2 regions of the Devosia sp. XK-2 genome follow, and region 1 is predicted to be linked to the other one. Evidence: riboswitches for the same ligand, from Rfam matches in the RefSeq annotation. Region 1 holds a riboswitch; the other holds the start of a gene.
The links. A riboswitch is a leader RNA that binds a small molecule or an ion and turns the genes downstream of it on or off. The one in region 1 is predicted to bind cobalamin.
Positions count from the first base shown of each region.

Region 2: it holds a riboswitch for cobalamin, as region 1 does, so the genes downstream of both, metE (5-methyltetrahydropteroyltriglutamate--homocysteine S-methyltransferase) here and V8Z65_RS03355 (CbtB domain-containing protein) in region 1, are expected to answer to the same signal.

Region 1 is NZ_CP146608.1:685,811-689,192, forward strand. It holds gene V8Z65_RS03335 (zinc ABC transporter substrate-binding protein) at 1-107, shown strand, start outside; gene V8Z65_RS03340 (DMT family protein) at 145-501, opposite strand; gene V8Z65_RS03345 (DUF2164 domain-containing protein) at 616-870, opposite strand; gene V8Z65_RS03350 (hypothetical protein) at 969-1,568, shown strand; cobalamin riboswitch at 1,588-1,805, shown strand; gene V8Z65_RS03355 (CbtB domain-containing protein) at 1,856-2,038, shown strand; gene V8Z65_RS03360 (CbtA family protein) at 2,111-2,845, shown strand; gene cobW (cobalamin biosynthesis protein CobW) at 2,842-3,382, shown strand, end outside.
Region 2 is NZ_CP146608.1:1,165,831-1,169,212, forward strand. It holds gene V8Z65_RS05595 (DUF4145 domain-containing protein) at 1-444, shown strand, start outside; cobalamin riboswitch at 737-936, shown strand; gene metE (5-methyltetrahydropteroyltriglutamate--homocysteine S-methyltransferase) at 1,154-3,382, shown strand, end outside.

The DNA.
Region 1 (3,382 bases):
AATCCGCCACGCTCGATCCCGAGGGCGCCGCCCTCACTGAAGGGCCGAACCTTTATCCCGAGCTTTTGCGTGGCCTGGCGGCCAGCATTGCCGATTGCCTGGGCTGATATCCCTGTTGCCTCTCTCCCCTTGCGGGAGAGGGGCCTATTTCAAAGGGCCCTTGAAGATGAAAAAGGCGCCCAACGCGATCAGCGCAAAGCCGATGCCGTGGTTCCAGGTGAATTTCTCTCCCAGATAGAACACCGCGAACAAGACGAAGACCGTCAGGGAAATGACCTCCTGAATGGTCTTGAGCTCCGCCCCCGAATAGGTCCCATAGCCGATCCGGTTGGCCGGCACCGCCAGCCAATATTCAAAAAAGGCGATGCCCCAGCTCACCAGCACCACCATCCACAGCGTGGCGCCGGGAAATTTGAGATGCCCATACCAGGCAAAGGTCATGAACAGGTTCGAGGCAATCAGCAGCCCGATAGGGGCCAGCGTGGCAAGGTTGAAACCCAATTATGCACCTGAGGGAAAACCGAATCGCCCCCGGTCCGGGGCTGTCTCGCTTATCTCCTCCTCCGCCGTCCCGCTGGCAAGCGCCGCCGCGCAAACCTGCCCTGCATTCGCTCTTTAGCGCGACGAGCCGGTCACCTGCTCGAGCGAGAAGATCTCATCGCTCACATCGTCGATTTTCTTGCGCACCAGCGCCTGCGCATCATAGAGCCCGCGATTGTAGAAATAGGCCCCCATCTTCTCGGCAAAGAACTGCATCAGCATTTCGGCCGGAATGGCGCCGATTGACTGGTCCAGCTCCTCGCGGAAATAGTCCTGGATATCGGCTACAATCGCCTTGGTTTCCTCGCGGCTGAACGTAATCGGCTTCATGGCTGGCTCCTCTCTTCAGCGCCCGTTCATAGACCGAGTCGCCTCTTGTTCCCCAGTTTGCTTCGCGCCACTCTGGCGCCGTCTGAGGAGATCACGCCATGCCCGTTCGCCCCTGCCTCGTTGCACTGCTCTTGCTGCCCCTGCCTGCCGCCGCAGCCGAAATCGCCTGTGAGGGCGCCTTTGCCATCGATACGTCCGAGGCTAGGCTGATCGAGATTTATGGCGCTGAAAATGTCTGGACCGGCATGGTTCCTGGCCCTGAAGGCACCGAAATGCTCGCCACCGAGGTCTTCCGCGACAATCCCAAGCGCCGCCTGCAATTTGTCTGGTGGAACGAGGAAGACCGCACCGATCTCAGCTTTGCCGAACTGCCGCCAAAGCTGGCCGGGCCCGGTGGCGTGCGCGCCGGCATGAGCGTGGCCGAAGTCCGGGCCATCAATGGCGAGCCCTTCACCATGAGCGGCTTCGGCTGGGATTATGGCGGCCATGCCGGGTTTCAGAGCGGGGCCCTGGCCGACCTGCCCGGCGGCTGCATTCTCTCCCTGACATTCAGCCCCGATAGCTATCCCCAGGGCGTCGATATCGATGCCATCACGGGCGATCGCGAGGTCAGTTCCGACAATCCACTGCTGGAAACGGTCAATGCGCGGGTCGATTTCGTCGCCATTGGCTATCCCCATCCCGACTTCCGCGATTGACCCCAAACCCTCCCCGGCGTAGGTCTTGATCCGTGACGGTTCCCCGCGCCCGAAAAGGCAAGGGGATTAATAGGGAACACGGTGTGGCGTACCCATCAGGGGCCAATTCCGTGGCTGCCCCCGCAACTGTAAGCGGTGGGCGCCCTCCAATGCCACTCGGCATTCAATATGCCGGGGAAGGCGGGGGCGCTGTATTCACCGTGAGCCAGGAGACCTGCCTTCACCCTGATAGTTCAGGAAAACCGGGCAATTTCGCCCTGTCATATTCCGTGCACGGAGGGTGCCACATGAATAATTCCGCCGTTTCGACCGGTCTGGTCTCTCTTTCCCTGTCCCAGCGTCTCATTGCTGGTGGTCTTGCCCTCATGCTGGGTCTGACCCTGCTCGTGGGCACCGGCTTTGCTGGTGATTATCGCCTGCACAATGGCGCGCACGACACCCGCCACGCCATGGGCTTCCCCTGCCACTAAGGCAGGCCATCGCGCCTGTTGGATGCCGCCCGGCTTCTGCACGCGCGACAGCAAAAGAATCAGGGAATAAAAATGTTTCGCAATCTGTTTTTCGCTGCGCTGGTCGCAGCCCTTTGTGCTGGCCTGATCACGGCGGCGCTCCAGCATTTCCGCGTCACCCCGCTGATCCTCCATGCCGAAACCTTCGAGGGAGAAGGCGGCCACAGCCATGGCGCGGGCACGCCGGCGCATAGCCATGACGAGGCCATAGTGCCTACAGAAGAGGCCGAAGAATGGGTCCCGCAGGATGGTTTCGAGCGCACTGCTTATACCACCCTCGCCACCGTTCTGGCCGCTGCCGGCTTCGCCTTGATCATTGGCGCCGTCTCCATGTTCGCCGGGATTCCCATCACCTTCGCCAATGGCCTGCTCTGGGGCTTTGCCGGTTTCGTCACCTTCTCTTTGGCCCCCGCCTATGGCCTCGCACCCGAACTGCCCGGCATGCCCGCGGCCGATCTGGGCGCCCGCCAGGTCTGGTGGGCCGGCACGGTGCTGGCCACCGGGGCGGCCTGCCTGGTTCTGGCCAAAACCCGGACCGCCTGGGCTATCGCCCTGGCAGTCGCGCTTGTCGCCGCGCCCCATATCATCGGCGCGCCCGCCGCGCCCGATGAACCCAGCGCCGTTCCCGCCCATCTGGCCACCGAATTTGCTGCCGTCACTCTGGGCACATCCATGGTCTTCTGGCTTCTTCTCGGCATGGTCTTCGGCAAGCTCAACGACTGGCTGACCATGTCCGAAACAACCGCCGCAAAGGGAGCCACCGCATGAGCGCCAAAATCCCCACCACCGTCATCACCGGCTTTCTCGGCGCCGGCAAGACCACGCTGGTCCGCCACATGCTGGCGCACGCTCCCAAGGGCAAGCGCATAGCGCTTATCATCAATGAATTTGGCGATCTGGGCGTCGACAAGGACATTCTGGCCGGTTGCGGCGACGAAACCTGCCGCGAAGAGGATATGGTCGAGCTGTCCAATGGCTGCATTTGCTGCACCGTGGCCGATGAATTCATCCCCACCATGCAGGCTTTGCTCGCCCGCGACGAAAAGTTTGATCACATCGTCATCGAAACCTCTGGCCTGGCCCTGCCGCAGCCGCTCATCCGCGCCTTCAACTGGCCCGAAATCAAGGCCCAGGTTACCATTGACGGCGTCGTCACCGTCGCCGACGCCGCCGCTTTGGCCGAGGGTCGCTTTGCTAGTGACGAAGCCGCCGTCGATGCACAACGGCGGAAGGATGAGATGCTCGATCACGAAACGCCCCTGGGCGAACTCTTCGAAGATCAGCTTTCTGCCGCCGACATGGTCA
Region 2 (3,382 bases), 480 kb from region 1:
CATTGCTTCAAGCCGACGTTTCTTCATGGTAATGTTCCGACGCCGGGTTTATCTCCGGGTAGACCGGTGCAAAATGTGCCGCCGCTTCTGCACGATCTTTACGACGAAGCGCGGCGATGTAGCAGCGTGTCTGCATATACTGCGGCGGTCCTAGCCTGCAGGAAGCTGTTAATGAACATCGCAGTGACCAACGGCGCCAAAGAAGGTCAGCCATTTGTGTCATATGTGCAGTACCTTGCGGACAACCACTATGTGCCGCCGAATGGCAGGGCCTGGGTCGATCACATTCGCAAGAAAGGAAACGAGGCCACCCACGAGATTTCGCCCATGGGCAAGGGTGACGCGGAAGAACTAATCACATTCGCCGAGATGCTCCTCAAGTTTATCTACGAGTTTCCTGCCCGGGTTCCCCCTGCAGTAGCGGCGGCGGAGGCATCAGCCTGAGAAGATTCCGCAAAGGGCGCCGCGAGGCGCCCTTTTTTGTTGGCTCCCGGGCTCCCGAATTTCCTTCTCCCTCAAGGGGAGAAGGTGCCCGAAAGGCGGATGAGGGGCCCACGACATAGTGGCCGGCATCGATAGCTCGGAGAGAACCCCTCACCCTGGATTTCTGCTGAACGCAGAAATCCTGTCCCTTTCCCTCAAGGGGCGAGGGCTGACGAGGGAACGTGACGATAAACATCGAACCAGGATATAAAGAAATCTTTATATCCCTGTTGACACGCCATCCCCCCTCCGCCATCCTGCACAGGTCCATGGTCCCCGCGAGGGGATAACAGGGAATGCCGGTGCGGGGCGCAAAACCCCAAGTCCGGAGCTGCCCCCGCAACTGTTGGCGGAGACGGGTGTTCATTGTCCCACTGGCCCATCCCGGCCGGGAAGGGGAATGCCCGGCTCGATCCGCGAGCCAGGAGACCTACCATGGGCGTGAATATCCATTGTCAGCCGATCGGGTGGATCGGCCGGAGGACACGACCATGACGATCCGTCACCACTTCCGAATGCGACGCTGCTAAGCGGTCTTTTTTGACCCCAACCCAGCCCTGATCCGCCCGCGCTGACGCCAGCGCCGGGCCTGTCTTTTTTCGCCACGCGTCCGGCCGCACCGTCTTGTCGACGGGCGATCCCGAGCGCCTATTCGCAAACGGAATTTTCCATGACCCGCTCAGCCAATCTCGGCTTTCCCCGCATCGGCCTTCATCGCGAACTCAAAAAGGCCCTCGAAGCCTTCTGGAAGGGAGAGAGCGGTGCTGCCGCGCTCCACGCGACCGCGGCCCAGCTCCGCGCCCGCCACTGGGGCCTGCAGCACGAGGCCGGGATCGAGGTGATCCCCTCCAACGACTTTTCGCTCTACGACCATGTGCTTGATACAGCGGTGCTGGTCGGCGCTATCCCGCCGCGCTTCGCCACAATTGCCGATGCCGACACCCGCTATTTCGCCATGGCCCGCGGCACCGATGCGGCGCCGGCCATGGAGATGACCAAATGGTTCGACACCAATTATCACTTCATCGTCCCCGAACTTTATCGCGATCAGCGCTTTGCACTCGACGCCAGCAAGCCGCTCGACCAGTTCCGCGAGGCGAAGGCCTTGGGGATAAAGACACGGCCGGTGATCCTCGGGCCGGTGACATTCCTCAGCCTCGCCAAAGCCAAGGATGGCGGGTTCGATCCGCTCGACCGGCTCGAGCCACTGCTGCCGGTCTATGAGGCGCTATTGGCCCAACTCGCGGCAGAAGGGGCAGACTGGGTGCAGGTGGATGAACCGGCGCTGGTGCTCGACCTCAGCGACAGGCAGAAGGCCGCCTTCGAAACAGCCTATGCCCGGCTCGGCAAAGCCGGTCCCAAAATCCTGCTGACCACCTATTTCGGCGATCTGCGCGACAATACCGAACTGGCGGCCAATCTGCCGGTGGCGGGGCTCCATATCGATCTGGTACGTGCGCCGGGCCAGCTCGATGGCGTGTTGGAAACCTTGCCTGCGGACAGGACACTCTCCATCGGCGTGGTCGATGGTCGCAACATCTGGCGCACCGATCTCGACGCGGCCTTTGCCTTGGTCAGCAAGGCCTGGGACCATGTCGGTCCGGACCGGCTCGAAGTCGCGCCCTCCTGTTCTTTGCTACATAGCCCGGTCGATCTTGAGGCGGAAACGGCGCTGGACGCGGAATTGAAAAGCTGGCTGGCCTTTGCCCGGCAGAAACTCGAAGAGGTCTCCGCGCTCACCCTGGCCCAGAAGCGGGGCAGGGGCGCGGCCAAAGCCACCTTCGAAGCCAGCGCCGTGGCCGTTGCGGCGCACAGGGCCTCGCCGCGCATTCATAAGCCCGCCCTCAAGGCGCGCGCCGCCGAGGCGATCCCGCTCGAGCGCGCTTCGCCCTTCGCCGTCCGCCGCGACCGGCAAAAGGCCCGGTTCGATCTGCCGGCCTATCCGACCACCACCATCGGTTCCTTCCCGCAAACGGGCGAGGTGCGCCAGGCGCGTGCCGCCTTCAAGAAAGGGCAGCTCGACCAAGCCGGCTATGACAGCTTCCTGGAACAGGAAACCGAAAGAGCCGTTCGCATTCAGGAGGCTCTGGGACTCGATGTGCTGGTGCATGGCGAATTCGAGCGCAATGACATGGTGGAATATTTCGGCGAACAGCTCGATGGCTTCGCCTTCACCAAAAACGGTTGGGTGCAATCCTATGGGTCGCGCTGCGTCAAGCCGCCACTCATCTACGGTGATGTTTCGCGCCCCGCACCGATGACAGTCCGCTGGTCGGCCTTTGCTGCTTCACTGACCGATAGGCATATGAAAGGCATGCTGACCGGACCGGTCACCATCCTGCAATGGAGCTTTGTGCGCGTCGATCAGCCCCGATCGGAAACCTGTCGCCAGATTGGCCTCGCCATCCGAGACGAGGTGCTGGACCTCGAAAAGGCGGGCATCGGCATCATCCAGATCGACGAACCGGCGCTGCGCGAAGGCCTGCCGCTGCGCCGGGCCGATTGGAACGCTTATCTCCGCTGGGCCGTGGATTGCTTCCGCCTTTCGGCTTCGGGCGTGGCCGACGACACGCAGATCCACACCCATATGTGCTATGCCGAGTTCAACGACATCATGCCTGCCATCGCCGAGATGGATGCCGACGTGATCTCGATTGAAACCTCGCGCTCGGACATGGAACTGCTCGAAGCCTTCGGCACGTTCAACTATCCCAACGACATCGGCCCCGGCGTCTGGGATATCCATGCACCCCGCGTCCCCGGCCGGGAGGACATGGAAGCCCTGCTGCGCAAGGCCGCTCGGGCCATTCCGCCCGACCAGCTCTGGGTCAACCCCGATTGCGGCCTCAAGACCCGCGCCTGGCCCGAGGTGAAGGCGTCACTGAAAAATCTCGTTGCA